One region of the Streptomyces sp. NBC_00009 genome, then DNA from elsewhere that is predicted to be linked to it. Evidence: riboswitches for the same ligand, from Rfam matches in the RefSeq annotation. Region 1 holds a riboswitch; the other holds the start of a gene.
The links. Region 1 has a riboswitch for S-adenosylmethionine ahead of thrC (threonine synthase). Riboswitches for the same ligand answer to the same signal wherever they lie in the genome.
Positions count from the first base shown of each region.

Region 2: another riboswitch for S-adenosylmethionine. It lies ahead of OHA58_RS26395 (aminotransferase class V-fold PLP-dependent enzyme); the one in region 1 lies ahead of thrC (threonine synthase).

Region 1 covers NZ_CP108312.1:4,321,351-4,335,971, forward strand. The annotation lists gene arfB (alternative ribosome rescue aminoacyl-tRNA hydrolase ArfB) at 65-502, shown strand; gene OHA58_RS19610 (flavin reductase family protein) at 532-1,050, opposite strand; gene cdgB (diguanylate cyclase CdgB) at 1,504-3,216, shown strand; gene OHA58_RS19620 (carbohydrate-binding protein) at 3,315-4,274, shown strand; gene OHA58_RS19625 (1-phosphofructokinase family hexose kinase) at 4,313-5,245, opposite strand; gene nagA (N-acetylglucosamine-6-phosphate deacetylase) at 5,330-6,478, opposite strand; gene OHA58_RS19635 (ROK family protein) at 6,478-7,425, opposite strand; gene OHA58_RS19640 (extracellular solute-binding protein) at 7,643-8,893, shown strand; gene OHA58_RS19645 (DUF3263 domain-containing protein) at 8,985-9,203, shown strand; gene otsB (trehalose-phosphatase) at 9,251-10,108, shown strand; gene OHA58_RS19655 (trehalose-6-phosphate synthase) at 10,150-11,538, opposite strand; gene OHA58_RS19660 (hypothetical protein) at 11,649-12,053, opposite strand; gene OHA58_RS19665 (glucosyl-3-phosphoglycerate synthase) at 12,091-13,038, opposite strand; SAM riboswitch class I at 13,220-13,351, shown strand; gene thrC (threonine synthase) at 13,369-14,621, shown strand, end outside.
Region 2 covers NZ_CP108312.1:5,850,443-5,865,063, reverse strand. The annotation lists gene OHA58_RS26440 (glycosyltransferase family 4 protein) at 1-358, opposite strand, end outside; gene OHA58_RS26435 (glycosyltransferase 87 family protein) at 437-1,675, shown strand; gene OHA58_RS26430 (hypothetical protein) at 1,689-2,897, opposite strand; gene OHA58_RS26425 (NlpC/P60 family protein) at 2,949-3,998, opposite strand; gene OHA58_RS26420 (NlpC/P60 family protein) at 4,239-5,270, opposite strand; gene OHA58_RS26415 (NYN domain-containing protein) at 5,588-6,937, opposite strand; gene OHA58_RS26410 (hypothetical protein) at 6,981-7,220, opposite strand; gene OHA58_RS26405 (rhomboid family intramembrane serine protease) at 7,366-8,127, shown strand; gene OHA58_RS26400 (Lrp/AsnC family transcriptional regulator) at 8,173-8,454, shown strand; gene OHA58_RS26395 (aminotransferase class V-fold PLP-dependent enzyme) at 8,524-9,897, opposite strand; SAM riboswitch class IV at 10,064-10,180, opposite strand; gene trpD (anthranilate phosphoribosyltransferase) at 10,293-11,357, opposite strand; gene OHA58_RS26385 (cytochrome bc complex cytochrome b subunit) at 11,486-13,132, opposite strand; gene OHA58_RS26380 (Rieske 2Fe-2S domain-containing protein) at 13,129-14,187, opposite strand; gene OHA58_RS26375 (c-type cytochrome) at 14,184-14,621, opposite strand, start outside.

The DNA of each region.
Region 1 (14,621 bases):
CTTTCCCCGGGATGGGTGCGGCGCCGGGAAAAGGGGGTGACGCGGCGCGTATCCAGGCGCGACCATGGAACCCATGTCCGGTCCTTACTTCATCCGCGGCTCGGTGGTCCTTCCGGAGGCCGAGCTTCTCTGGCGATTCTCCCGGTCGTCCGGGCCGGGCGGCCAGCACGTGAACACCAGCGACTCCCAGGTCGAGCTCCGCTTCGACCTCGCCAGGACGGAGGCGCTGCCCGAGGTGTGGAAGGCGCGGGCCCTGGAGCGGCTCGCCTCCCGCCTCGTCGACGGCGTCATCTCCGTACGGTCCTCGGAGCACCGCTCCCAGTGGCGCAACCGCGAGACCGCCGCCGTACGCCTCACGTCCCTCCTCGCCGAGGCCACCGCCCCGCCGCCCAAGCCGCGCCGCGCGACCCGCATCCCCCGGGGGATCAACGAGCGCCGCCTGCGCAACAAGAAGGCACGGTCGGACACGAAGCGGGGCCGGTCGGGGCGGGGCTGGGACTGAGCGGTCTCACGGGGTCCGGGCGTCGGGCATCAACCCAACTGCCGGTACTTCCCCTTGAAGTAGGCCAGCGGTCCGCTCTCGCCGCTGGGCAGCGACGCCGTGAGCACCCGGCCGATCACCAGCGTGTGGTCCCCGGCCGTCACCCGCTGCTCCGTGCGGCACTCCAGCGTCGCGAGCGCGCCGCCCACCAGGGGTGCGCCTGACACCTCGCCGCGTACGTAAGGGATGTCCTCGAAGAGCAGACGGTCGCTGATGCGGCCCTTCATCGCGAAGCGGCCCGCGATGTGGCGCTGGCTCTCGGAGAGCACGGACACCGCCCACAGGGGCTGCTCGTCGAGCAGGTCGTCCATGCGGGAGCCGTTGCGCAGGCTGACGAGGACGAGCGGCGGGTCGAGGGAGACCGACAGGAAGGCCGTCGCCGTCATGCCGACGTCCTCGCCCAGGGGAGCCGACGGGTCGTCCGGGTCGAGCGGCATCTCGCGCGCGGTCACCAGGACCACGCCCGCGGCCAGTCGGGTCATGGCGGCGCGGAACTCGTCGTTGCTCACCCCCTCAGCATGCCCGGCCGAGGCGGGCGCGGGGACGAAAGCGGCGGTGGGGGTTGTGGGGGTCGTGCGGGTGGTGGGGGAGAGCGGGGGATTCTTCAGTGGCGGGGGAGTCTTCAGCACGTCTCGACGCTAGCTTCGGTGCCGTGCCCGCCACATCGGGCCTTGGGCCGAGGACGGTCCTAGGACCTGTGGTGGGTGTCGTCCGGATATGGCGGTGTTCGGGGGTGTTCTCCGTTCAGGAAGTGCAGGGGGCGTGCGCCGGAGCACCCCTCAACCCTTCATCTCCTCCTGTGACTTGAGTCACAGGAGCCATATTTTGTTGACCCTGTGTACCGGGTGGACAGCTCGCTGTGATTCAGTGGCGGAGACACTGCAAGAAGAGCGTGCACACGCACGTGCGGAATCGGCGATCAGAATTCTGGAGTGCTGTCGAGGTCTCGGGGAGAGCTGAGCATGGAGACCGAGTCGGAGCCGTACGTCCGTCTTGCGACCCTGCGGCAGCTTCACCAGGTGATGGCGGACATGAACACCGCCCGCAGCCTGGCCGACACCCTGCAGACGGTCTCCGACGGAGTCGTGAACGGCCTCGGATACGAGCTGGCCTGCGTCAATCTCGTACGCCCCGACGGTGACCTCGTCGTCGCCGCCTTCTCCGGCGACTCCTCCGCCGAAGCCCTCATCACTGGCCGGGTCGGCTCCCGCGCTTCCTGGGACCGCCGCCTGTCCATGGGCGAGGCCTGGGGCGACCTGCGGTTCATCCCGCACACCGAGGGCTGGGTCCTCGACGAGGACGACGTACCGCAGTGGTTCACCGACGGGCCGCCGCCCCGCTTCGAGGACGAGTGGCACCCCTCGGACCGCCTCTTCGCCCCGATGTACGCCACCGGCAGCTCCGGCGGCGAACTCCTCGGCGTGATCTCCGCCGACCGCCCGCGCAACGGCAGGCGCCCCGGCGCCTGGGGCCGCGAGGCCCTGCAGATGTACGCCTTCCAGGCCGCCATCGCCATCAGCAACGCACGGCTGCGCGCCAACATGCAGCGCGCCCTGGTCCGGCTCGAACGCGAGCAGCAGGCCCTGCGCGCCAGCGAGGAGTCCTTCCGCCAGGCCTTCGAGTACGCCCCCAGCGGCATGGCCATCGCCGAGATGGGCGGCGACCAGCACGGGCGGCTCCTGCGCACGAACGACGCCCTGTGCCGGCTGCTCAGCCGCCCGGCGTCCGCCATGCGCCGCTACTCGTTCTCCGACCTCGTCCATCCCGAGGACATCGGCACGCTGCTGCGCACCTCCGCCGAGGGCGGCCGCGCCGAGCTGCGCCTCGGACGGCGCGACGGCACCTACGTCTGGGTGTCCCTGCGGAACTCGGTGGTGGCCGACGCCGCCGACGGGCCGCGCTTCCTGCTCACCCACGTCGAGGACATCGAGGAGCGCAAGCGCCGCGAGCTGCACCTCGCGCACCGCGCGTCCCACGACTCCCTCACCGGCCTGCCGAACTCGGCGGAGCTGCGCTCCCGCCTCTCGGCCCGCCTGTGCCGCCGCGCCCAGCTGCCCGAGCCGAGCGCCGTGGACTCCCTGGACGCGGCGTACGGGGACCGCACCGGCAGCTCGTACGACACGAACGGGCACGGATTCGACTTCGCGGGGGCCGCCGCTGCCGCCGCGGCCGGACAGCAGAACGGCGGGTCCGGGCCCTCCGGCGGGATCTACGACGACTATGGCTTCGATCACCACGTCCACATCGTCGCGCCCGAGGGGGAGACCGACGACGGCACGAAGGGCCTGGCGGTCCTCTTCTGCGACCTGGACGGCTTCAAGTCGATCAACGACCGGTTCGGGCACCACACCGGAGACGCCGTTCTGATCGAGGTCGCACGGCGTCTGACCAGCGGTGTCCGTGACGGGGACACCGTCGCGAGGCTCGGCGGCGACGAGTTCGTCGTGCTCGCCGACGGGCTCGGCCGGGCCGACGCAGAGGACCTCGCCGTCCGTCTGCGGAACGCGATCATTCCGCCCATCCGGGTCGACGGAAGGGCGGTCCGTGTGGGCGCCAGTTTCGGCATCGGCTGGGCGCACTGCGGGATGACGGCAGACGAGGTGTTGAAATCCGCTGACCAGCGGATGTACATCGAGAAACGGTCGCGTGCCAAGCAGCACCGACGGGCCGGCTGATCCCCTTCCGCGGGTATCGGTGAGGTCAACGCCACCCCTTCGGACCACTCCCAGCGGGTACGCTCGCCGGGTAAGCGATACGTAGGGAGTGATCAGGGATGGCGCCCGCTGACAACGGCGCGAGCACGCCCGGGGACGACGATCCGTTCGGCTATCTGTACGCCGACGGACAGGCGGCCGGGGCGACACCGCCCAGCGGGGGCGGCGGCTACGGCTATCCGGGTCCCCGGTCCTACCACCAGGTCAGGCCGGTCGGTGAGCGGCAGTACGGGCAGCAGCCGCAGCCGACTGCCGCGTACGGGCAGGCGCCCCAGCAGCAGCCCCAGACCTACGGCCAGCCGAACGCGCACTACTCGGCCCCCGAGACGCTGCCCGGCGGCGCACCGACCACGGTGACGCCCACGCAGCACGGCGGCGGTGGCGGCCGGGGACGCGGGCCCAACACCAAGGGCCTGCTGATCGGCGCGCTCGCCGTCGTGGCGGCCGTGGTCATCGGCATCGGCGTCGCGGTCCTCGGCGGCGACTCGAACGACGACGCGAAGGGCGGCGACGCGGGCGGGCAGCCGTCCGGCGGCTCGCAGTCGGTCCAGCCGAGCGAGACGGCCTCCAAGAAGGCCGACGAGCCGGTCGACCTCCCGAAGACGGACGCGAAGGCGCTGAAGCTCGAGGGCGGCACGGCCACCGCGTCGGACGTCCAGGGCGCCAAGGCCGACGGCGGCACCTATGTGGCCGGCTTCAACCAGGTGGGCGCCAAGCTCACCTGGACGGTCAACGGCATCCCGAAGGACGGCGCGTACAGCCTGCGCGTCAACTACGGCGTGCCCGGCAAGGACGCCAACGCGACCATCACGGTCAACGGCAAGGTGCAGACCCGCCCGCTCAACATGGAGAACTTCTCCGACGCCAAGGAAGGCGACTGGGAGAAGGGGTGGACCAACACCTGGTCCGTCGTCCAGCTCAGCAAGGGCACGAACGCGATCGCGATCTCGTGCGAGCAGGGCAACCAGTGCGACGCCAACTTCGACCAGATGTGGCTGGTCAAGGGCAGTAACGGCTGAGCGACCAAGGCAGGGCGGCAGCGGCCGGGGCGGGAGCCCTAGGCCGCTGTCGTCGTCTGTTGGGTCACCGCGACCCGGCCGAGCAGTTCCTCGTACGCCGCGCGGTCGAACTCCCCGGCCACCGGGGCCAGGACCGTCGCCGCGGACAGGGCGACCGCGCGGGCCAGGCGGTCCGGCCACGGAAGGTCTTCCACGTAGCCCGAGAGCAGGCCGGCGACCGCCGAGTCGCCGGCGCCCGTCGGGTTGCCCTTCACGCGGTCCGGGGCGGGGGCGCGCCAGCTGCCGTCCGGGGTGACCGCGAGGAGGCCCTCAGGGCCCAGTGAGGCGACCACGGAGTGCGCGCCGCGGCGGCGGGCGTCGCGGGTGGCGCGCAGCGGCTCGTGGGAGCCGGTGAGCTCGGCGAGCTCGTCGGAGTTCGGCTTGATGATGTCGGGGCGGGCCGCGAGCCCCCGGCGCAGCGGTTCCCCGGACGAGTCGAGCAGTACGGGCACGGACGCGGCGCGGGCCGCGCGGACCAGCTGGGCGTACGCGCCGACGGGGACGCCCGGCGGGAGGCTGCCGCACAGGGCCACCGCGGACGCGGACCCGAGGAGCTTCTCGTAGGCCTCGGTGAACGCGGACCACTCGGCGGGGGCGACGAGCGGGCCCGGCTCGTTGAGCTGGGTCGTGTCGCCTGACGCGCCGTCGACGACGGCGATGGTGCGGCGGGTGGCGCCCGAGACCGGGACGAGCGCGTCCCGGATGCCGGGGGAGTCCGCGAGCTGTTCCCTGAGGGCGCGGCCCGTGCCGCCGCCGGCGAAGCCGGTGACGGTCACGTCGTGGCCGAGCGCGGCGAGCACGCGCGCGACGTTGAGGCCCTTGCCGCCGGGGCGTTCGGTGACCTTGGTGACGCGGTGCGACGCGTGCGGGTGCAGCGCCGGCACGTCGTAGGTGATGTCGAGCGCGGCGTTCAGTGTGACCGTGAGGATCACGAGACCCCAGCCCACCCCTCAGTTCGGAACTACCTTCAGTAACGCGGCCTGATCATGCCAAAGACCGGGCGGTAGGCCCAGACCTCACGCGAGCCGGGGCGGCTCCACGATCCACCGGCCCTTGCGCATGACGCCCTTGAGCTCGAAGTCCTCGTCGAGGACCACGAGGTCGGCGTCCTTGCCGGGCTCCAGCGAGCCCACCCTGTCGTCCACGCCGAGGAGGCGGGCCGGGTTCGCGGAGATCGCGCGGACGACGTCCTCGACGGGCAGCTTGTCGATGGTGGCGGCGCGCTTGAACGCGCGGTCCAGGGTGAGCGTCGAGCCGGCGATCGAGTTGCCCTCGACGAGCCGCGCGACGCTGTCCTTCACCTCGACCTCCAGGGTGCCGAGCATGTAGCGGCCGTCGCCGAAGCCCGCCGCGTCCATGGCGTCGGTGATGAACGCGACGCGCCCGCTGCCCACGTGGTGGAACGCCAGCTCCAGGGCGGCCGGGTGCAGATGCGTGCCGTCGTTGATGAGTTCGACGGTGATCCGCTCGTCCTCCAGGAGCGCCGCGATGGGCCCCGGGGCGCGGTGGCCGATGGCCGGCATGGCGTTGTAGAGGTGCGTGGCGACGGTGGCACCCGCGTCGATCGCCTCGACGGTCTGCGCGTACGTGGCGTCGGTGTGGCCGATCGCGGCGATCACGCCGTGCTCGGCGAGGAGGCGTACGGAGTCGATGCCGCCGGGGAGTTCGGGGGCGAGGGTGAGCATCTTGGCCTGGCCGCGCGCCGCGTCGAGCAGCTTGCGGACCTCGGCCGGGTCGGGGTCGCGCAGGAGCGTTTCGTCATGGGCGCCCTTGCGGCACGGGGAGATGAACGGGCCCTCGAAGTGGATGCCCGCGATCTCGCCCTGCTCGGCCAGCTCGGACAGCAGGCCCGCGCGCTGGGTGAGGAAGTCCGTCTCGCCGGTGACGAAGGACGCGACGACCGTCGTGGTGCCGTGCAGGCGGTGCGTGCGGACGCCCTTGAGGATGTCGTCGATCGATCCCGAGGTGAAGGAGGCCCCGCCGCCGCCGTGGTTGTGCATGTCGACGAAGCCGGGCACGACCCAGTGGCCGGTGAGATCGGTGGAGGGGGCGCCGGCCGGCGCACTGCCGGCGATCCTCGCGCCGTCCACGATCACGCGTCCGTTCTCGACGACGCCGGCCGGCAGGACGACGCGGGCGCCGGAGAGAACATTCAGAGCGGCCATCAGGCGACTACCTCCGTGGAATCGGTGGACCGGGCGAGCAGGTCCCAGGCGAGCAGGCCCGCGCCCAGGCAGCCGGCGGTGTCCCCGAGGGCCGCCGGGACGATCGTGGGCAGCTTCTGGAACGTCACGCGTTCCTCGACGGCGGCCCGCAGTGGTGTGAACAAGGTTTCCCCCGCCTCGGCCAGACCGCCACCGATGATCAGGGTGCGCGGGTCCAGCAGAGTGAGCGCCGTGACGAGCCCGTCGGCGAGCGCCTCCACGGCCTCCAGCCAGACCTGCCGCGCCCTGGGGTCACCGGACTCGACGGCCTTGGCGCAGTCCGCGGCGTCCGCCTCCGGGTCGCCGGTGGCCTCGGCCCAGGCGAGCGAGACCGCCGAGGCGGACGCGTAGCGCTCCAGGCAGCCGCGCTGGCCGCAGCTGCAGTCCGTACCGCCGGGGCGTACGACGATGTGGCCGATCTCCCCCGCCGAGCCGTGCGCGCCGGGTTCGATGCGGCCGCCGATGCCGATGGCGCCGGCGATGCCCGTGCCGAGCGGTACGAACAGGAAGCGGTCCGCGCCCTTGCCCGCGCCGAGCCGCCCCTCGCCGAGGCCGCCGGTGCGCACGTCGTGGCCGAGGGCGACGGGGATGCCGTCGAGCCGCTCGCTCAGCAGTCTGCGCATCGGCACGTCGCGCCAGCCGAGGTTCGACGCGTACAGGGCGATGCCGTGCTCGTCGTCGACGATGCCGGGCACCGCGACGCCGGCCGCGGCGGCCGGCTCCCCGAGGTGCTCCTCGCCGTACGCGCGCAGGTCGGCGGCGAAGCCGAGTATCGTCTCGACGACCGCGTCGGGCCCGCGCTCGCGGCCGGTGGCGCGCCGCGTCTGGTGGAGCAGGGTGCCGTCGGCCCCGACCAGCGCGGCCTTCATTCCGGTGCCGCCCACATCGAGGGCGATGACATGTCTCACGGAGACAGTCTCGCGCCTCAACCGGTGAGAGGTCTAGTCCACTTGCACGGATCTTGCGTCGATGTGTACGGATGATGCGTTTTCCGGGTCCGCGGCGAAGGCCCGTTGCGGGTGCGAAACCCGTGTGGTGTAGACCTTGTCTCCGGACCTGAGTATTCCGGGTCCGAAATCCGGACGAGCGACATCAAGAGGGTGGGAACCGGCTGTGCAGCGGCGCATGACAGGTCTGACGGCGGCGATGGCCGCGCTCGGCATGGCGGCGACGCTGGCCGCCTGCGGGGGCCCGGGCTCCGACGACGTGACCCTGAAGCTGGTGGCCGCCGACTACGGCGACTCCCCGGCGAACAGCTCCCAGAAGTACTGGGACAAGCTGTCCGCCGCCTTCGAGAAGAAGAACCCCGGCATCAAGGTCGACGTCAGCGTCTACTCCTGGAGCGACGTCGACGCCAAGGTCAAGAAGATGGTCGCGGACGGCCACGCGCCCGACATGGCGCAGATCGGCGCGTACTCCGACTACGCCGCGAGCGGCAAGCTCTACAGCGCGAACGACCTGCTCTCCATCCCCGTGCAGTCCGACTTCCTGCCGCAGCTCGCCGACGCCGGTGAGGTCTCCCGCGTCCAGTACGGCATGCCCTTCGCGTCCTCCACGCGGCTGCTGTTCTACAACAAGACCCTCTTCGCCAAGGCCGGCCTGACCCCGCCGCAGACCTGGGCCCAGCTCCAGGCCGACGCCAAGGCCCTCAAGGCGCGCGGCGTGAAGATCCCCTACGCGCTCCCGCTGGGCCGCGAGGAGGCGCAGGCCGAGACGATGATGTGGATGCTGAGCGGCGGCTCCGGGTACACCGACGACGTCGGCACCTACAGCCTCGACTCCCCGCAGAACGTCAAGACCTTCGAGTGGCTGAAGGACGACCTGGTCGGCCAGGGCCTCACCGGTCCGACCCCGCCCGCCAAGCTCGACCGCGCACAGGCCTTCGCGGCCTTCACGCGCGGTGACGTCGGCATGCTCAACGGGCACCCGACGCTGATGCAGATGGCCGCCAAGAAGGGCGTGAAGTTCGGCACGGTGCCGATGCCCGGCATCAACGGCAGGGCCCGGTCGACCATGGGCGTCGCCGACTGGATGATGGCGTTCCGGCAGAACGGCCACAAGGACCAGGTCGGCAAGTTCCTCGACTTCGTCTACAGCGAGAAGAACGTCCTCGACTTCTCGCGCGAGTACGACCTCCTGCCGGTCACCAACTCCGCGTCGGACACGATGGCCGACGACAAGCGCGACCAGAAGCTCTCGAAGTTCCTCGGCGAACTGCCGAACTCGCAGCTCTACCCCGTCGGCAAGACGTCCTGGGCCCAGGTCAGCGCCGGCATCAAGCGCGAGATCGGCTCGGCCGTCGGCCCCAACGGCAACCCGGGCGCCACCCTCGGCCGCCTTCAGCGCTCGGCCGACGCGGCGGAGAACGCGGAGTAGCGTCGCTGCCGTGAGCGAACCGCCGTACGCAGAGCCAGAGTCCGAGCCCGAGCCCGAGCCCGAGTCCGCCGAGGAGACGTCCGACGTCGCCCTGTCCCCCCGTGAGCAGGGCGTCCTCGCCCTGGAGCGGCGCGGGTGGGCGTCGGCCGGGGCCAAGGAGCGCGCCGTGCGCGAGGAGCTGGGGCTCGCCCCGGTGCGCTACTACCAGCTGCTCAACGCGCTCCTCGACGACCGGAGGGCCCTCGCCCACGACCCGGTCACCGTCAACCGGCTGCGCCGGGTACGGGACGCGCGCCGCGAGGAACGCTGACCCGCACGCCAGGAGTACGGTCCGCCTCCCGCGGATAGGCTCGGCGCATGGGCAGCCCTCAGCAGCACGACCTGCCGTCGCCTGTGACCTCCGCCGGGCGTGACGGCCTCGACGCACTCCTCTCGGACCCCGCGCGGGCCGTGATCGCGCTCGACTTCGACGGCACGCTCGCGCCGATCGTGCCCGACCCCGAACAGGCCCGCGCCCACCCGGGCGCCGTCCACGCGCTCGCCGCGCTGGCACCGCAGGTCGCGTCCGTCGCCGTGATCACCGGCCGCCCCGCAGGCGTTGCCGTGCGCCACGGCGGCTTCGCGGGCATCCCCGGCCTCGAACACCTCGTGGTCCTGGGCCACTACGGCGCCGAGCGCTGGGACGCCGTCACCGGCACGGTCCACGCCCCCGCCCCGCACCCCGGCGTCGCGGCCGTCCGCGCCGAACTGCCCGGAGTCCTGGAGTCCGTGGGCGCCTGGCGCGGCACCTGGATCGAGGAGAAGGGCCGTGCCGTCGCCGTCCACACGCGCCGCGCGGCCGACCCGCAGGCGGCGTTCGAGGCGCTGCGCGCGCCTCTGTCCGACCTCGCGGCCCGGCACGGCCTGATCGTCGAGCCCGGCCGCCTCGTCCTGGAACTGCGGCCGCCCGGCATGGACAAGGGCGCCGCGCTCAGTGCGTACGTACGGGAGGTGGGCGCGACGTCGGTCCTCTACGGGGGCGACGACCTCGGTGACCTGCCCGCGTTCGCCGCCGTCGACGAGCTCCGCAAGGACGGGGTGCCGGGCCTGCTGGTGTGCAGCGGCAGCTCGGAGGTCACGGAGCTGGCGGAACGGGCGGACGTGGTGGTGGACGGGCCGGAGGGAGTGGTGGGGCTGCTGTCCGGCCTGGCCCGGGCGATGAGCTCCCGGACCTGACCCCTCCCGGACCTATCCCCTCCCGGACCTACCCCCCGGGTCTAGCCCCGCAGCGCGTTGAGCTGGTCGAGGAACCACTGGGCGGGCGGCAGCGCGGTCGCCGCGGCGGCGAGCCGCTTCGTGCGCTCGGCACGCTCCCCGTCGCCCATGAGCAGCGCGGCGTGCAGGGCTTCGGCCGTCGCCGACACGTCGTACGGGTTCACCACGAGCGCGTCGTCGCCCAGCTCCTCGTACGCCCCCGCCTCCCGCGACAGGACCAGCGCGCAGCCCTCGTCGGAGACGACCGGGACCTCCTTGGCGACGAGGTTCATGCCGTCCCTGATCGGGTTGACCAGCGCCACGTCGGCCAGCCGGTACGCGGCCAGGGAGCGGGCGAAGTCGTCCTTCACATGGAGCACGACCGGGGTCCAACTCTCCGTACCGAAGCGGGAGTTGATCTCCTCGGCGACCCGGGACACCTCGTCGGTGTATTCCCGGTAGACCGCGAGGTCCTGCCGTGACGGGTACGCGAAGGCGACGTGCACCACCCGCTCGCGCCACTCGGGGTGCTCATCGAGGAGGAGCCCGTACGCGCGCAGGCCGCGCACGATGTTCTTCGACAGCTCCGTGCGGTCCACGCGGACGATCACCTTGCGGTCCGGGCCGCCGATCTGCTCCCGCAGCGCGGCGAGCCGCTCCTCGACGTCGGGGCGGCGCGAGCGCTCCCGCAGGAAGTCCGCGTCCGCGCCCAGGCCGTGCACCCCGATCTCCGTACCGAACGTGCCGCCCACCACGGCCTCGCAGCACGCCGTGAACGTGTCCGCCCAGCGCCGCGTCAGGAACCCGAGCCGGTCCGCGCCCAGCATCCCGCGCAGCAGCTGCCCGGCGATGTCGTCCGGCAGCATCCGGAAGTAGTCGACCGGCGCCCACGGGGTGTGCGAGAAGTGTCCGATGCGCAGGTCGCCGCGCAGCTCCCGCAGCATCCCCGGTACGAGCGCCAGGTGGTAGTCCTGCACGACGACCGTGGCGCCCGGCCCGGCCTCCGCGGCCAGCGCCTCGGCGAACGCCCGGTTGTAGGCCTCGTACGACGCCCACTGCGCACGGAACTGCGGCCCGAAGACCGGCTCCAGGGGCGTCTGGTAGAGCATGTGGTGGACGAACCAGAGGACCGAGTTCGCGATGCCGTTGTACGCGTCGGCGTACACGCCCGGGTCGATGTCGAGCATCCGCACGCCGGGCTCCCCGACGCCCCGCCGCACGGCCTCCCGGTCGCCCTCGCCGAGCGCTGCGCACACCCAGAGCGCGTCGGCGTCGGGGCCGATCGCGGAGAGCCCGGAGACGAGCCCGCCCCCGCCGCGCCGCGCGTCGAGCGTCCCGTCGGCCCCGAGCTCGTACGAGACCGGACCGCGGTTGGACGCGACGAGGATCTGTGCACCCTGCGTGGAAGCCATACGGGCAAACGTAGCCCGGCCCGCAAACGCTCAAACGTACGGCCGGACTCCGTGGGAGCCCGGCCGTATACGATCCGCCGTTCGCCTGCCGCGACGGTTACCCGCGTGGGTCAGCCACACCGGCTGCGCGCCGCCGCCACCGCGAGGACGCCGAGCCCGCCCAGGGCCGCCGCGAGACCGCCGTACAGGAGCGTGTGCGAGTCGCCGGTCTTGGCCGGCTCCGTGCCGTGCGGCGGGGTCGGGCGGGCCTGCTGCCACTTGGCCGTGACGACCGACGTGCACGGGTCGCCCCCGCCGCGCCGGGCCTTCGGGCAGGTGCGCGGCACCCCGGCCGTCACGAAGTCGCCGTACAGCGATGTGTCGTAGCGCTTCGTGAACGGCGGGACCACGTCCGCCGAGGCGGGGGCCGCGATGCCGAGCGCCGTCAGTGCGGTGGCCGTGACGACGAACGCCCCGGCGGTGCGGGTCGCGGCTGCGCGCAGCCGTCGCTCACCCGTAACTTGTCTGAGCCACATAAAGGGCAATGTAGGCAAAACATACGATTGCCCCCGGCTACGCCACGCGGCGCTCCGCGTACTCGGCGATTTCGGTCATCGGGGGGCGTTCCTCGGTGTCCACGTCGTGCGTGCGCGGCTCGAATCCCTGTTCCCCGCGCTCGAACTGGGTGAGCACCGGGCGTACGAGGTGCCCGCGCGCGAGCCGCAGCTGCGCGGTGCGGTAGATCGCCGCGGCCATCCGCCCGAGCGCCTGCCCGTCCTGGTGCCGGTGCTTGCGCACCCCCACGTCGACCTGCCCGAGCGCGTCCAGGCCCACCGTGTGCAGCGCGTCGACGAGAAGACCGAGCTCAACTCCGTAACCGACGGGGAACGGCAGGCGCTCCAGGAGCGATCTGCGGGCCGCGTACTCGCCGCCGAGCGGCTGCACGAACCCCGCAAGCAGCGGCCAGTGCAGATTGAGGACCGGGCGCGCCACCAGCTCCGTGACCCGGCCCCCCTGGCCCGCGGCGGACCCGAGCGGGCGGTCGTACATCGCCTTCACGAAGTCCACGCCGGGATCCGTGAGCAGCGGGCCCACGATCCCCGAGACGAAGTCCGCGGAGAACTCCTTCAGGTCCGCGTCGACGAAACAGACGATGTCGCCGCCCGTCACGAGCAGCGAGCGCCACAGCACCTCGCCCTTGCCGGGCACGGCCGGGATCCTCGGCAGGATCGCGTCCCGGTGCACGACGCGCGCCCCGGCGGCCCGCGCGACCTCGGCCGTACGGTCCGTCGAGCCCGAGTCGATCACCACCAGCTCGTCGACCAGCGGCACCCGCTCCGTCATCAGGGCGCGGCGGATCTCCGCGACGATCTCGCCGACCGTCTCCTCCTCGTTCAGCGCGGGCAGTACCACGCTCACCGAGGTGCCCGAGGCGCGCTTCGCGGCGATCAGCCGAGGGAGCGGGCGGTCCGACACCGACCAGGAACGCCTGCTCAGCCAGCGCTCTACTTCTTCCAGCACGGTGCGCGGCTCCTCACTGTCTGAACTGTCCGATCACGAACTGTGATCCATCTCGCGGTTCGGACGACTATCTCAAGCGTCCAGGCCTTCGGTTACAGTCTTGAACAACGCCGGTGACCATCGCATGTCGGGGTCGCCGGCCGCGCTTGAGTGATCAAGTGCCAGCTCAACAACCGAATAGCGCTCATCCAGAGGGACAGAGGGATACGGCCCGTTGAAGTCCCGGCAACCCTCCCGCCGACCTTGTCGAGGTCCAGGTGGGGAAGGTGCCAATTCCGTCTCGTGGCGAGATGCGCCGCGAGGAAGATGAGGAGAAAGGGCCTCGCCATCATGGCTGCGCAGACTGTCGCCACCACCACTTCCGTTGATCTCGGACCCGCCTCGGCGCTTTCCTGCCGCGAGTGCGGCACTAGCTTCCCGCTCGGACCGATCTTCGCCTGTGCCGAGTGTTTCGGGCCGCTCGAGGTCTCCTACGACCTGCCGGCCGGCGACCCCGAATCGCTGCGCAAGGAGATCGAGGCCGGACCCGCCAACATCTGGCGCTACGCCCCTCTCCTGCCCGTCCCGGCCGACGTCGCCGAGAAGCCGAACCTGAACCCCGGCTGGACCAAGCTCGTCAAGGCCGACAACCTCGCCCGTGAACTCGGCGTCGAGCAGGGCAAGTTGTTCGTCAAGGACGACTCCGGCAACCCCACGCACTCCTTCAAGGACCGCGTCGTCGCCCAGGCCATCGAGGCCGCCCGCGCCTTCGGCTTCACCACCCTGTCCTGCTCCTCCACCGGCAACCTCGCCGGCGCCGTCGGCGCCGCCGCGGCCCGCGCCGGCTTCCGCTCCTGCGTGTTCATCCCGCACGACCTGGAGCAGGGCAAGGTCGTCATGGCCGCGGTCTACGGCGGCGAACTCGTCGGCATCGAGGGCAACTACGACGACGTCAACCGCTTCTGCTCCGAGCTCATCGGCGACCCGCTCGGCGAGGGCTGGGGCTTCGTCAACGTCAACCTGCGCCCGTACTACGGCGAGGGCTCCAAGACCCTGGCGTTCGAGATCTGCGAGCAGCTCGGCTGGCGGCTCCCGGACCAGCTGGTCATCCCGATCGCGTCCGGCTCCCAGTTCACGAAGATCGACAAGGGCCTCCAGGAGCTGATCAAGCTCGGCCTCGTCGAGGACAAGCCGTACAAGCTCTTCGGCGCCCAGGCCGAGGGCTGCTCGCCGGTGTCCGTCGCCTACAAGGGCGGCCACGACGTCGTGCGGCCGCAGAAGCCGAACACGATCGCCAAGTCCCTGGCCATCGGCAACCCGGCCGACGGCCCGTACGTCCTCGACATCGCCCGCCGCACCGGCGGCGCCGTGGAGGACGTCAACGACGAGCAGGTCGTCGAGGCGATCAAGCTCCTGGCACAGACCGAGGGCATCTTCGCGGAGACCGCGGGCGGTGTGACGGTCGGCGTGACGAAGAAGCTGATCGAGGCCGGCCTGATCGACCCGACGCTCACCACCGTCGTCCTCAACACCGGCGACGGCCTCAAGACCCTCGACGCGGTCGCCGAGACGTCCCAGGCGACCGCCACCATCCGCCCGAGCCT
Region 2 (14,621 bases), 1.5 Mb from region 1:
CCACCAGGCGCTGGGCGCCGGCCTTGCGCAGCGCCGGAGCCATCAGGCCGAGCGGGGCGGCCGCGCCGAACCACACCGACGTACAGCCGTGCTCCTTGAGCAGGCCCACCGCGCGCCGGGTGACGCGGGGCGTCGGCAGCAGCATCGTCGTACGGTCGCGCACGACGGTGAAGGGCTGCTCGGCGTCGAAGGCGGCGGTCGCCTCGACGCCTTCGCGGGTGCGCTTCCAGGTGGAGGCGTAGACGACGAGCTGCTCGGGGTCCAGGCGGAGCGCCATGTTGTGCAGGAACGCCTGGATGCCACCGGGCCTGGGCGGGAAGTCGTTGGTCACGAGCAGCGTCTTGTTTGTCTTATGCATCGCCGCCGACAGTACCTAACGCGCCGGTGGGCCGTGCTTCATGGCCCCTGCACAGTTCTGCCCGGCATCATGGCCCGAATGATGCCGAGAATCCCGGTCCCTGCGGTGCTGGTGTGGGCCGCGACCAGGGCGCTGCTCCTCCTGTGCGTCCTGAAGGTGATCACGGTCCCGGGTCCCGACGTGACGAGCGACGTCTCCGTCATCTACCGCAACTGGTACGGGATCCTGCGCACGGGCACGTTCCCGCTGGACGACGTCACCTGGCAGTACCCGCCGGCCGCCGCGGGCGCGATCCTCTCCCCCGCCCTCCTGCCGTTCCTGTCCTACGCCACCGCGTTCTTCGTGCTCGCCCTCCTCGCCGACGCGTTCACCTTCGGGCTCCTCGTGCACGCGGGCGGGCGGCCCGGCAGGTCGTGGCGCGGGGCGTGGGTGTGGGTCGCGGGCGTGCCGCTGCTCGGTCCGACCGCGTACGCCCGCTACGACGTCATGGTCACGGCGGTCGCGGTGGCCGCGCTGCTGGCCGGGGCCCGGCATCCGCGCGTCATGGGGGCGCTCACTGGGCTCGGCGCGCTGCTGAAGGTGTGGCCCCTGCTCCTGCTGCTCGGGACCCGCCGCGGCCGCGTCACGCGGGCTTCCTGGGGCAGCGCGTCCCTCACGGCCGGCGCCCTGGTCGTCGCCTTCGCGGCGGCGATGCCGGGCGCGCTCGACTTCCTCACCTCCCAGCGCGACCGCGGCACGGAGGTCGAGTCGCTCGGCGCGCTGGTGTTCCACGTGGCGCGGCAGTTCGGCTGGCCCGGTTCCGTCGGGCTGAACTACGGCTCGATGGAGTTCCTCGGCCCCTACGTGGACGTCGTGAGCGTGGTCGCGCAGGTGCTGACGCTGCTCGCGTTCGCCTGGCTCCTGATGTGGCGGCTGAGGGCGCGGGCCTGGGCGCCGGGGACGCTCGCGGACGCGGCGTTCGTCGCGGTGCTGCTGTTCACGACGACGAGCCGGGTGATCAGCCCCCAGTACATGCTGTGGCTGACCGGTCTGGCCGCGGTGTCGACCGTGTTCTCCGCGAGCCGGATGACACCGCCGGCCTGCCTGGTCGTGGCGGCGTCCCTCGTGACGTTCCTGGAGTTCCCGCTCGGCTTCGGACACGTCGTGTACGGCGACGGACTCGGCCTCGCCCTGATCCTCGTACGCAACGGCCTGCTGGTCGCCGCCTCCCTCACCGCCGCCCGGCGCCTGTGGCGGCAGACGGTCACGGAGCCGCGGACGCGCGAACAGGCGCTGCCTCCCCGGGCGGCCCGCGACGAGACCCTGCTCACGTCATGACCCCGCCGGCCGGTCAGCCGAGCCGGGCCCGCAGATAGTCCCGCCAGTCCGCCGTGAACTTCTCCTCCGTCGTCCCGAGCACGCTCGCCATCGCCTCCTCGACCGCCCCGGTCCGCCGCTTGTGCTTCCCCACGGCGCGGTAGAAGTCGTTCAGCTTCGCCTCGCCCCAGCGGTCGGCGATCATCCGGCAGGCCAGCCACCCGCCCTCGTACGCCTGCGCGAGCCGCCCAGCGTCGCCGGAGAACCCGAAGTCCGGGTCGGTGGGGAGCGCGGCCGGCAGTTGTCCGAGCTGCACCGCGCGCTCCAGTTCCGGCGCGGCCTGCCCCGCGGAGCGGCCGGTACCGCGGTAGCCGACCCAGTCCGCGTACCCCTCGGACAGCCACAGCGGAGTCGCGCCCGACGTCGCCGCGCGGGTGGCGACGTGGGTCGTCTCGTGCGTGAGGACGACCTGCTTGCCGAAGGAGCCGAGCACGCCGTACGCGTCCGGGTTCACGGTGATCCGGTCGGCCGGTGTCCGCCCCGGCGCCCCCGCCTCGCCGGTCGTCACCGCGGCGATCCCCTGGTACCCGGCGGCGGGGGCCCCGAGCAGCGCCCCCATGCCGTCCAGGGACTTCGGGACGAGGACCACGACCCGCTGGGCCCAGCCGGTCCCCCAGGCGTCGCTCACGGCGGGCACGGCCTCGTCGGCGAGGTCCGCGTAGGCGCTCAGCGCGCCGTGGGACCTGCCGACGCCGAGGACGAGACTGTGCGCACCCCGCTCGACGACGACCCTGCCCTGCTCCCAGAGCTGCTCGCCGGCCTTCGGGGCGGGCCGGTCGGAGGTCACGTACCAGCGGCCCTCGCGCAGTTCGAGCCCTAGGGAGCGCCCGGAGACGACGGGGGCGCTGTCGTAGCCCTTGATCCGGTAGCTCAGTTCCGCGCCGGCCGTGGCATGGCTGCCGGAGCGGTCCAGGCGCGTGAGCCGGTACGTCCAGGAGGTCAGCGGGACGTCGGTGAGGTTCGCCGGGACCGCGGCGTCCGCGCTGCCGGTGGCCCGGTACGCGGCCGGATCCCGGGCGAGGACAGCGTCGGCCCTGCGGTCGAGGGTGTGCTGCACATCGCCCCGCGCGGTGTCCTGCGCAGCTCCCCCGCCGCAGCCGACGAGCCCGGCGAGCAGGGCGGCCACGGACAGCAGGGCGACGCACGCCCCTGCTCCACCCGCACCACGCCCACGACCAGCCATCCTCCCGATCGTACGGCGCCTGCCGCGCCGGGCCCCGCCTGCCTCGACCGCTCAGACCCGTGTCACGGACGACACGGGCATCATGCCCACCGGGTCGTAGCGCACGGGCGCGCCGGGGTAGGGGGCGTGGATGACCTGGCCGTTGCCCACGTACATCCCGATGTGGCTGGCGTCCGAGCGGTAGGCGACGAGATCGCCGGGCCGCGCCTCGGACAGCGGCACCTGCCGGCCCGCGTACCGCTGGGCCTGCGAGGTGCGCGGCAGGCCCACGCCCGCCCGCGCGTACGACCACTGCATGAGGCCCGAACAGTCGAATCCGGAGGGCCCGTTGGCGCCCCACACGTACGGCTTGCCGACCGCGGACATGGCGGCGGCGACCGCCGCGGCGGCCCGGCCGGACGACGGCACGCCCGCGCCCGACAGGTCGGGGACGCCGTCGCGCACGCCACCGCGCGAGGCGCGCTCGTAGGCCTCACGCTGCGAGGCGGGCAGGGAGTTGAGCAGACGGCGGGCCTTGGCGAGCTTGTCCTCGACGGTCCGCTTGTGCCGGGCGACGGCCTTGCGGGAGCGCTCCAGGTCGACGAGTTTGAGGGTGGCCTCGGCGCGTTCCTGGGACAGGTCGCGCTGCGCCCGCTGCAGTTCGGTGAGTTCGCCGGCCTGGCGGGCGGTGATGCGGTTGAGGACGGACGCCTTGTCGAGATAGCCGTCGGGGTCCGACGACAGGAGCAGGGCGAGAGCGGGGTCGATGCCGCCCGAGCGGTACTGGGCTCCGGCGAGCGAACCGAGGGCGCCGCGCATGGTGTTGATGCGCTCCTGCCCGCGGGCGACGCTGCCTTGAAGGTCCGCCAGTTCGTCGCGGAGCTTGTCGGCGCGCTCGTCGGCCTTGTTGAACGCCTCGGTGGCCTGCTCGGCCTGCTCGAGGAGGCGGTCGACCTCGGCCCGGGTGCCGGACGGGCGGTCCTGTGGCGCGGCGCCCGCGGGGGCGGCGGTGAGCCCGGCGGCGGTGGCCGCCACGGCGGACACGGCCGACAGGAGGCTGACAGTGGAGCCGCGCGCGCTCCGGTCGAGGCCGGACTGCGCGGGACGGCGATGGGACCCCACGAGTAGCCGCTCCCCTTCCGCTGACGAACGACCCCCGGCCGGAGAACCCGGTCGGGGGAATGCGGGCCGACAGTAGCCGCGAGGGGCGGGCGCGGCCAACGACCGCTGTGGGCGGAAAACGCGACGCCCCGCCTATGACGCAGGTCATGGGCGGGGCGTGGGGTCAGCGGGTGATGCCGGAATTCGCCCGAACGGGCGCGTTTTTGCGGGGCGCTCGCCCGGCGGCTCCGGACCGGGTCCTCAGCCGGACAGGCGGACGCCGAACATGAAGGATCCGACGGTGCTCATCGACTCGTAGCGGACGACGGCGCCGGGGTGCGGGGCGTGCAGCACCTGGCCGTTGCCGGCGTACAGGCCCACGTGCGCGAGGTTGTTGAAGAAGACCAGGTCGCCGGGCTTGAGCTGGCTCATGCCGATCTTCGTGCCGTCGTTCTGCTGCGTGTACGTGGTCCGGGTTATGCCCACACCGGCCTGTCCGTACGACCACTGGGTGAGCCCGGAGCAGTCGTAGGAGTTGGGGCCCGTGCCGCCGGAGACGTACGGCTTGCCGAGCTGGGTGGCGGCGGCGCTCAGGGCGGCGGCGCCGCGCTTGGAGGCCGGGACCTCGTTGCCGAGGTCGACGCGGGCGCCGGCGGAGCGGCTCGCGCGGGCGTCGTCGGCGGCCATCTTCTGCCGCTCGGCGGCGGTGAGGGTGTTGAGGAGCTTCTGCGCGGCGCTGAGCTTGCTCTGGACCTGCTGCTTCTTCTTGCCGAGTTCCGTGCGGGTGTCGGCGAGGTCCTTGAGCTTGTCGGCGGCCTCCTGGCGCTCCTGCGCCAGCGAACGCTGCTTCTCCTGGATCTTCTTCAGGCCCTCGACCTGCTGACCGCTGAGCTGGTCGAGCGTGGAGGCCTTGTCCAGGAAGTCGTCCGGGTCGGCGGAGAGGAAGAGCTGGACGGAGGGGTCGATGCCGCCGGAGCGGTACTGCGCGCTGGCCATCGAACCGAGGCCGGAGCGCAGCTCGTTGAGGTCCTCCTGGCCGCGGGCGACCTTGTCCTGGAGGTCGCCGATCTCCTTCTCGAGCTTCTTCTGCTTCTCCTTGGCCCCGTTGTACTTGTCGGTGGCCTTCTCCGCCTCTTCGTAGAGCTTGTCGACCTTGGCCTTGACCTCGCTCTTGCTCGGCTTCGGCGCGGCCTGTGCCGCCTGCGACGTAAGGGCCACGGCTGCGGCGGCGGTTGCGGTGAGCACGGTCACACGGGTGCGGCTCGGCTGCTTGGGTCGACGGTGGGACGCCACGAAGGCGAGCTCCTTCTTCCTCCAGCCGCCTACCGACACGCCGGTGGGCGGTGACCCTCTGCCGTCACTCCCGATGAGCGATCACCCGAGCGGAGGTTCGAGGCCAGACCTTAGTGACCTTCCTGTGATCAGTTCAAATCCTGACAGGAAAAAAGTCGGTCACCGAGCGCATTCTTTACACTCAACTCACGTGCGGTAATGCTCGTTTGACACTACGTTGCGTAAACGATCCGCCAATTCGGGCATCAGGCCCAGAGGTTACGTATGAGACCTACGTTGCCTATGTGGCGAAGGGTCGGAACCTGCGCGGCGGTCGGTCAGCCGCGCGAGAGACGCTTCAGGAGCATCACGGAGGCGACGGGACGGGCGCCCGACTTGGCGACCCCGTCGGCCACCTCGCGGTCTGTGGAGACCACCACCACGGGCCGTCCGGAGGGCTCGGCGCGCACCAGCTGGCGGATCAGTTCGTCGGCGGTCACACCCGCCTTCGAGAAGAGCACGCGCACCCCGCGCGGCGGCGCGAGCAGTACGGGCGCGGCGAGTTCGGCCCCGTCGAAGACACAGGTGACCTCGGCGCCGGTCTGCGCGGCGAGCTGGGAGAGCGAGCCGAGCAGCCTCAGCCGCTGCTTCTCCAGCGGCATCGTCGGATAGCCGGTCTTGGTGACGTTGTAGCCGTCGACCACGAGATGGGCCTGCGGCAGGGCGAGCAGCTGGTCCAGGATGGCGGGGTCGTGCTCGGACAGGGCACGGGCCGCGATGTCCTTGGGCGACATCCGCCCGGGTTCGACGGCGTCCACGGTCTCGGCCGGGCGCACGGACACGGGCGGCAGCGCCAGCTCGCGGCGCAGCCCCTGGGCGGACTCCAGGACGGTGTCGAGCAGCAGTCGTACGCGCATGTCCTCGACGCTGCGGCCCTCGCGCGCCGCCTTGCGGGAGGCCTCGAGCGCCGCCTCCGTCTCGCCGAGCCGGGCCTTGAGCCGCCGCGTCTCGCTGTCGGCGGCGGACAGCTGCGCATGCGTCTCGGCCCGCACGGCCTCGGTCTCGCCGTGGACCTTGCGCAGGGCCGCCTCGCCGCGCTTGACGTCACTGAGCGCGCTGCGCAGCTTGCGGTGGAGGGACTCGGCCTCCTTCTTCGCCGACTCCAGCTCCGCGCGCAGCCGTTCGGTCTCGGACCTGGCCTGCTCACGGGCGGCCTCGACCTCCGCGCGCAGCCGCTCCAGCTCGGCCTTCGTCTCCTCGTCGGCACGCTCGGCGTCGGCCCGCACGGCCTCCTCGCCGGCGGCCGCGACGAGCTTCACCCAGCCCGTGGGCCGCAGCACATAGGCCGCGGCGGCCACGTCGAGGGGGTCGGCGGCGGGCGGCGGCGCCCCGGAGTCCAGGGCGCCGGCGAGCTCCGGCTGGGCCTCTCTGAGACGTTCGCCGATGCGCTGGCGGAAGAGCGTGTCGGTCTCCACGGCGGCGGCCATCGCATTGCCGGCGAACTTGGCGCGCCGGGTCGGGGTGAAGCGCGCATACTGCCGCAACTGGGACGGCAGTTCGGCGACCGTCAGCCCGCCGAAGCCGTCCGAGACGATCTGCACGACCCGGCGCCGCACACCTTCGGGCAACGGCCGGTCGAGCACCTCAGCGGCGCCGTCCCCGGCCTCCCCGCCTTCGCTCTCCACCATCCGTCACCCCAATGTCCGTAATTTCTGGGGGGTCCGCTCCCTCTCAGGAGCCGGCACCCGGCCTGTCCACGAGTTCGACCTGATCCACCGCGTTGCACCAGCGGCAGCGGACCGATTCGATGGTCTCACTGACCACCTCGCGCTCCTCGACCTTCGGGTCACCCGCGAGGTCGAGGTGAACGTATTCGACGACCTTCGACGAGCGGGTCACGTCGAAACGCGTGAGGTTGCCGCAGAGAGTGCAGCGCCAACGGGTCTCGGCGGTCGGCAGGGGAACCGTCATCGGGGCTGTTCGCCTTCTTTCGGGGTCGTACGTTTTCCGTGGTGCGTGGTGTCCGTAACCCTACGGCCTGGCGGGGACCCCCCGCGCGGGCGTCCACAGTGGGGAATCCCGGCAGGCCGTCTGGGCAGGTGTGCACCGTTACGTCATGATCTGGCACATGATCGACAATTGGGGTGCGGCGGCGGGCAGGACGGCCAGGTCGGCCGTCAGGAACCAGCCGGCACCGGTGACGTACGGGCTGATCGCGCTGTGCTGCGTGGCCTTCCTGCTGTCCCCGGCGTCCGGGTTCAACCCCGTCTACGGCACGGGCGACCGGCTGCTCGCCGCGCAGAGCGACTACTTCGCCCGCTGGGGTGTGATCCCCTCCCAGCTGCTCACCGGGTCCCCACGCGCCGCGCTCACCACCGTCACGGCCCTCTTCGTCCACGGCAGCTGGCTGCACCTGCTCGGCAACATGCTCTTCCTGTACGTCTTCGGCGCGATGGTCGAGGAACGTATGGGCCACCTCCAGTTCGCGCTCTTCTACCTGCTCTCCGGCTGCGTGGCGCTGCTCGGCTACGCGATCGCGCACGCGGGCTCCGAGCAGACCCTGGTGGGCGCCTCAGGGGCGATCTCCGCGGTGCTCGGGGCGTTCCTCTGTCTCTTCCCCCGGGCGCGCGTGACGAGCCTGTTCCCGTTCCTGTTCTTCCTGCCGCTGCGGTTTCCCGCGTGGGTCGTGCTGCCGTTCTGGGTGTCGCTCCAGTGGGCGGCGGCCCGGCAGAGCGGCCAGGGGCCGGGAGTGGCCTACCTGGCGCACCTGGTCGGGTTCTCCGTCGGGTTTCTCTACGCGTGGGTGCGCTACAGAGGGAAAAGAGGGGTGCGCGAAGCGCTTCTGCGCAAGGGCGGTGGCGGGAGACGGGCGGGCTAGAGTGAAAGCAGCCCCAGCCACGGCCACCGAGGGAGACAGCCAGCCGTGATCACCGCGATCGTGCTCATCAAGACCAGCGTGGACCGGATCCCCGAGATCGCCGAGTCGATCGCCGCCCTCGACAGCGTCAGCGAGGTCTTCTCCGTGACCGGTACGTACGACCTGATCGCCATGGTGCGCGTCGCGCGCCACGACGACCTGGCGGACGTCATCCCCGGGAAGATCAGCAAGATTCCGGGCGTGGAGGCGACGGACACGCACGTCGCGTTCCGCACGTACTCGCAGCACGACCTGGAGGCGGCATTCGCGATCGGGCTCGACTCCTGATCCTGTCCGCTTGACGACCGAAGGCCGCCCCGAGGGGCGGCCTTCGTCATGTCCGGTGCGGTGCGCGGATCACACCGCGGGGACGCAACGCCCGTCCTCCGTGCGGTAGTTCCAGCGCGCGCCGTCGCGGACCAGCTCGGTGACGGCGCGGACGAAGCGCTCGACGTGCTCGTCCGGGGTGCCGGCGCCGAAGCTGACGCGGATCGCGTTGAGGGACTTCTCGCCGGGCGCGGCCTCGGGCGCCCCGCACTCCCCCTGCGACTGCGGGTCGCTGCCCAGCAGGGTGCGCACGAGCGGGTGGGCGCAGAAGAGGCCGTCGCGTACGCCGATGCCGTACTCGGCGGAGAGCGCGGCCGCGAAGTGCGAGCTGTTCCAGCCGTCGACGACGAAGGAGATGACACCGACGCGCGGGGCGTCGTCGCCGAACAGCGAGAGCACCTTGACCTCGGGCACGGCGGCGAGACCGTCACGGACCTTGCCGATCAGGTACTGCTCACGGGCGACGAGCGAGTCGAAGCCCGCCTCGGTGAGGGCCTTGCAGGCGGAGGCGATGGAGTAGACGCCGATGACGTTCGGCGAACCGGCCTCGTGGCGGGCCGCGCTGTCGTGCCACTCGACGTCCACACCGCCGTCGGCGCGCCGCGCGACCTTGCGGGAGGCGCCGCCGCCGGCGAGGTACGGCTCGGAAGCCTGGAGCCAGTCGGCGCGGCCGGCGAGGACGCCGGACCCGAAGGGCGCGTACAGCTTGTGCCCGGAGAAGGCGACCCAGTCGACGTCGAGGTCCTGGATGTCGACGGGGTGGTGCGGGGCGAGCTGCGCCGCGTCGAGGACGATACGGGCGCCATGGGCGTGGGCCGCGGCGGCGAGCTCACGGACGGGCCACAGCTCACCGGTGACGTTCGAGGCGCCCGTGACGCACACCAGGGCGGGCCCGTAGGGGTCGCGGTCGGCGAGGGCGCTCTCCAGGGTCTGAACGGCCTCGCCGGGCGTGCGCGGCGCGTTCAGGTACGTCACGCGGGCGTCGCGCCACGGCAGGAGCGAGGCGTGGTGCTCGGTCTCGAAGACGAAGACCTCGCAGTCGGCGGGGAGCACGGCGGCGAGCAGGTTGAGCGAGTCGGTGGTCGACCGGGTGAAGATCACCTGGTCGTCCGCGCGGCAGCCGAGGAACTCGGCGACGGTCACGCGGGAGTTCTCGAAGAGGTCGGTCGACAGCTGCGACAGGTACCCGGCGCCGCGGTGCACGCTGCCGTAGTACGGCGCGTAGGCCGCCACGTCGTCCCAGACCCGCTGGAGGGCCGGGGCGCTGGCCGCGTAGTCGAGGGCCGCGTAGGTGACCTCGCCACCGGTGACGAGCGGAACGGTGACATCCCGGCCGAGAACCGGCAGAGCCCCGGGAATTTCACTACAAAGCGACTGGTCGGCGGCAGCGGTGGAGACAGACATGGCGAACTCCCGTGAGAGGTAAGCGAATTGACCACGCCGGAGCTGATGGCTCGACGGCGCAGCCGAAAAGGAAAAGGGGTGTGCGGAGGTGGGGCGGAGATGCCCTATCGCATTCGCTTGCTCACGAGACTGCTCCCTTGAGGACCAGGACCCCAGGGTGTGCAGGGGTCCGCGCTTGCAGAGCACCTTGCTGTGCACTGCCTGGTCTTCACCCGGGGCACCCCGCCACGGACGGAGGGTTGCCGGACAGCGAGCCGGGGCCTAATCGCTGTCACTCATGACCTGCCGAGAAGTATGCCAGTTGATCGCTTCGTCGCAACAGCGTGTCCGCATCCCGGACGGAGCGTGGTGGGGAGGCACCGGCCGGCACCTCCCCACCATCCATGCCTACGCGCTCACGCGTTGCTGGCCGCCACCCAGCGCTCCAGCGTCCGCTTCGCCGAGCCCGAGTCGATCGACTCGGCGGCGCGGGCCATGCCGGCCCGGATCTGGTCGGTCAGCGGGCCCTCGCCGGGCGTGAGAGCGACGAGCGCCGCCGCCGAGTTGAGCAGGACCGCGTCCCGTACCGGGCCCCTCTCACCGTCCAGGAGGCGGCGGGCGACCTCCGCGTTGTACGACGCGTCGGCGCCCCGCAGCGCGGACACCGGCACCAGGTCGATGCCGACGTCCCGCGGGTCGAAGGCCTCCTCGCGCACGGCGCCGTCACGGACCACCCAGATCCGCGAGGTCGCCGTCGTCGTCAGCTCGTCCAGGCCGTCGTCGCCGCGGAAAACGAGGGACGAGTGGCCGCGCTCGGCGAAGACACCGGCCACGATGGGCGCCATCCGCGCGTCGGCGACCCCGACGGCCTGGGCCCGCACCTTGGCCGGGTTGGTCAGGGGACCGAGGAAGTTGAACGTTGTGCGGATGCCCAGCTGGCCGCGCGCCGCCGCCACGTGCCGCAGCGCGGGGTGGAACTTCACGGCGAAGCAGAACGTGATCCCGGCCTCCTCCGCGACCTCGGCCACCCGCTTCGGCGTGAGCTCCAGGTTCACGCCGAGCTTCTCCAGGACGTCCGAGGCGCCGGACGCCGACGACGCGGCCCGGTTGCCGTGCTTGACGACCTTGGCGCCCGTGCCCGCGATGACGATCGCCGACATCGTGGAGATGTTGACCGTCTTGGCGCCGTCGCCGCCCGTGCCGACGATGTCGACCGTGTCGCCCGGGACCTCGATCACGTTCGCGTGCTCGTACATGGCCCGTACGAGGCCGGAGATCTCCTCGACGGTCTCGCCCTTGGCGCGCATGGCCACCGCGAACCCTGCGATCTGCGCGTCCGTGGCCTCGCCCCGCATGATGCGGTCCATGGCCCAGGCCGTGTCGTCAGCGCTCTGGTCGCGCCCTTCCAGGAGACCGTTCAGGATCTGGGGCCAGGAACGGCCCGCCGCGGTGTTGCCTCCTGCGGGGGTCACAGCATTCATCTGCCGCTCCTGGTTTTTCGTGTGTATGGGAACAAGGCCACCCTATCCAGCCCTGAGAGCGGCAAAGAGCCCCGTCCAGTGCCTGGACGGGGCTCTCACCGTGGCGACCATGGGGTCAGGTCAGGTGATCAGTGGTGGCCGTGGCCGCTGGTGATCTCCTTGTACTCCTCGACAGTCGGCTTCGGGATCTGGCTCTCCTCGCCGTACATGCCCTCGGAGAGCTTGGCCCGCAGCTTCTGCGTACCGGACACCTTGCGCTCCACACCGTTCTCGTCGACCGTCGGGCCGACCTCGAGCGGCGCGTACTGCTCGTGCGCGGTGAGGGTGTGCAGGGCGTCGGCACCGAGCGGCTCGTGGACCTCGATGAACTCACCGTGCGGCAGGCGCTTGATGATGCCGGACTCGCGTCCGTGCAGCACCTTGTCCTTGTCGCGGCGCTGGAGGCCGAGGCAGATCCGCTTGGTGGCGACGAAGACCAGCACGGGCACGATGAAGAACCCGATGCGCACGAACCAGGTGATCGCGTTGATCGACAGGTGGAAGTGCGTGGCCCAGAGGTCGTTACCACCACCGACGAGCAGGACGAAGTACCAGCTGATCCAGGCGGCACCGAACGCGGTCCGGGTCGGGACGTTGCGCGGGCGGTCCAGGATGTGGTGCTCGCGCTTGTCGCCGGTGACCCAGGACTCGATGAACGGGTAGACCGCGATGGCCACCAGGACCAGCGGGAAGATGATCAGCGGGATGAACACACCCAGGACGAGCGTGTGACCCCAGAGGTTGATCTCCCAGCCCGGCATGAAGCGGATCAGGCCTTCGGAGAAGCCCATGTACCAGTCGGGCTGCGCGCCGGTGGAGACCTGGTCGATCCGGTACGGGCCGATGGCCCAGATCGGGTTGATCGACGCGATCGCGGAGACGGCCGCGATGACACCGAAGACCAGGAAGAAGAAGCCACCCGCCTTGGCCATGTAGACCGGCAGCAGCGGCATGCCGACGACGTTCTTGTTCGTCTTTCCGGGGCCCGCGAACTGCGTGTGCTTGTGGTAGAAGACCAGGATCAGGTGGCCGACCACCAGGCCGAGCATGATGCCCGGCAGCAGCAGGATGTGGACCGAGTAGAACCGCGCGACGAAGTCGCCGCCCGGGAACTCGCCGCCGAAGAGGAAGAACGACAGGTACGTGCCGACGATCGGCACGGACAGGACCGCGCCCTCCATGAAGCGGACACCGGTGCCGGAGAGCAGGTCGTCCGGGAGCGAGTAACCGGTGAAGCCGGTGAACATGCCGAGGACGAACAGCAGGAAGCCGAACAGCCAGTTGACCTCACGGGGCTTGCGGAACGCACCCGTGAAGAACACGCGCATCATGTGCACGAACATGCCGGCGAGGAAGATCAGCGCCGCCCAGTGGTGGATCTGCCGGATCAGCAGACCACCGCGCACATCGAAGGAGATGTGCATGGTCGAGTTGAACGCCTCGGACATCAGCTGTCCCTGCAGCGGGACGTAGCTGCCGTGGTACTCCACCTCGTTCATCGACGGGTGGAAGAACAGCGTCAGGTACACACCCGTGAGGATGATGATGATGAAGCTGTAGAGGCAGATCTCACCGAGCATGAAGGACCAGTGGTCCGGGAAGATCTTGCGCATGTTGGCCTTGGCCAGGGAGTAGATCCCGAGCCGGCCGTCCGCCCAGTCGGCCACCCGCTCACCGGCGGGCGCCTTCTCGCGCGAGGACGCGTCGTTGGACGGCGTGGTCGAAGTAGTGCTCATCCGCGCTCCCAGAAAGCAGGACCGACGGGCTCTGCGAAGTCGCCGAGCGCCTGCAGGTAACCCTCGCCGTTCACGCCGATACGCAGCTGCGGGAGCGCGTGGCCGGCGGGACCGAAGATGACGCGGGCGCCGTCGGAGAGGTCGAAGGTGGACTGGTGACAGGGGCAGAGCACGTGGTGCGTCTGCTGCTCGTACAGGGAGATCGGGCAGCCCACGTGGGTGCAGACCTTCGAGTACGCGACGACGCCCTCGTGAGCCCACTCGAGCTCTTGCTTGTCCTTGATGTTCTCCGGCTGGATCCGGACCAGCATCAGGGCGGCCTTGCCCATGACCTGCTGGAAGTCCTCGTCCGTCTCCTCCACGCCCTCGGGCTTGGCGAAGGTGAGCGAGCCGACCACGATGTCCGAAGGACGCAGCGGCTCGTTCGTGTTCATGTTGACGAGGAGCTTGCCCTTCTTCCACGCGGTGTGCCGGAGCTTGTCCTCCGGCAGCGGACCGAGGTCACGAAGGAGGACGATGCCGGAGAGCGGGACCATCGCGACCGCGCCGAAGAGCGTGTTGCGGATCAGCTTGCGCCGTCCGAACTGCGACTCCTTGGCGCCCTGCTTGAAGTCCGCGAGGACCTTCGCCTTGACCGCGGGCTCGGCCGAGATCTCGTGACGGTCGTCGGCGACCTCCACGTCGGACATCAGGGTGCGGGCCCAGTGGACCGCGCCCGCGCCGATGCAGAACAGGGCCACGCCGAGGGTCATACCGAGCGCGAAGTTCAGCGCGCTGAGGTGCCCGATCGGCCAGATGTAGACGCTCTTGTCGGCCTTGATCGTCACGTACGAGGCGATGAAGGCGACCGTGGCGAGCATCGAGAGCGTGAACAGGAAGGCGACCACGCGCTCGGAGCGCTTGGCGGCCCGGTCGTCGATGTCCTGGACCCGGTGCTCGTGGGGCGGCAGCCCCGGATCGGCGAAGGGGTCGTCCTTCACCGCGACCGCGCCGTGCGGCTGGTCGGCGTCCTGCGCGCTGGGCAGGTTCTCTTCTGGAATCTCTTGGCTACTCATGACTTCTTGGCCTTTGCGGTCCGAGCGGCGACCCAGACGGCGACGGCGACCAGTGCGCCGAGGCCGAAGATCCAGGCGAACAGGCCTTCACTGACCGGGCCGAGCCCGCCCAGGTTCAGACCGCCGGGGCTCTCGGTGTCGTCGCCGTTGACCGCGTTGATGTACGCGATGATGTCCTTCTTGTTCTTCTCCGGCATCGTGGTGTCGGGGAAGGACGGCATGTTCTGCGGGCCCGTCTGCATGGCCTCGTAGATGTGCTTCGGGCTCACGCCCTCCAGGGTCGGCGCGAACTTGCCGTGTGTCAGCGCGCCGCCCTCACCGGTGAAGTTGTGGCACTGCGCGCAGTTGGTACGGAACAGCTCGCCACCCTTGGCGATGTCCGCACCCTCCGGGCTGACCTGGTTCTTCGTCGGGACGGTCGGACCGGCACCGAG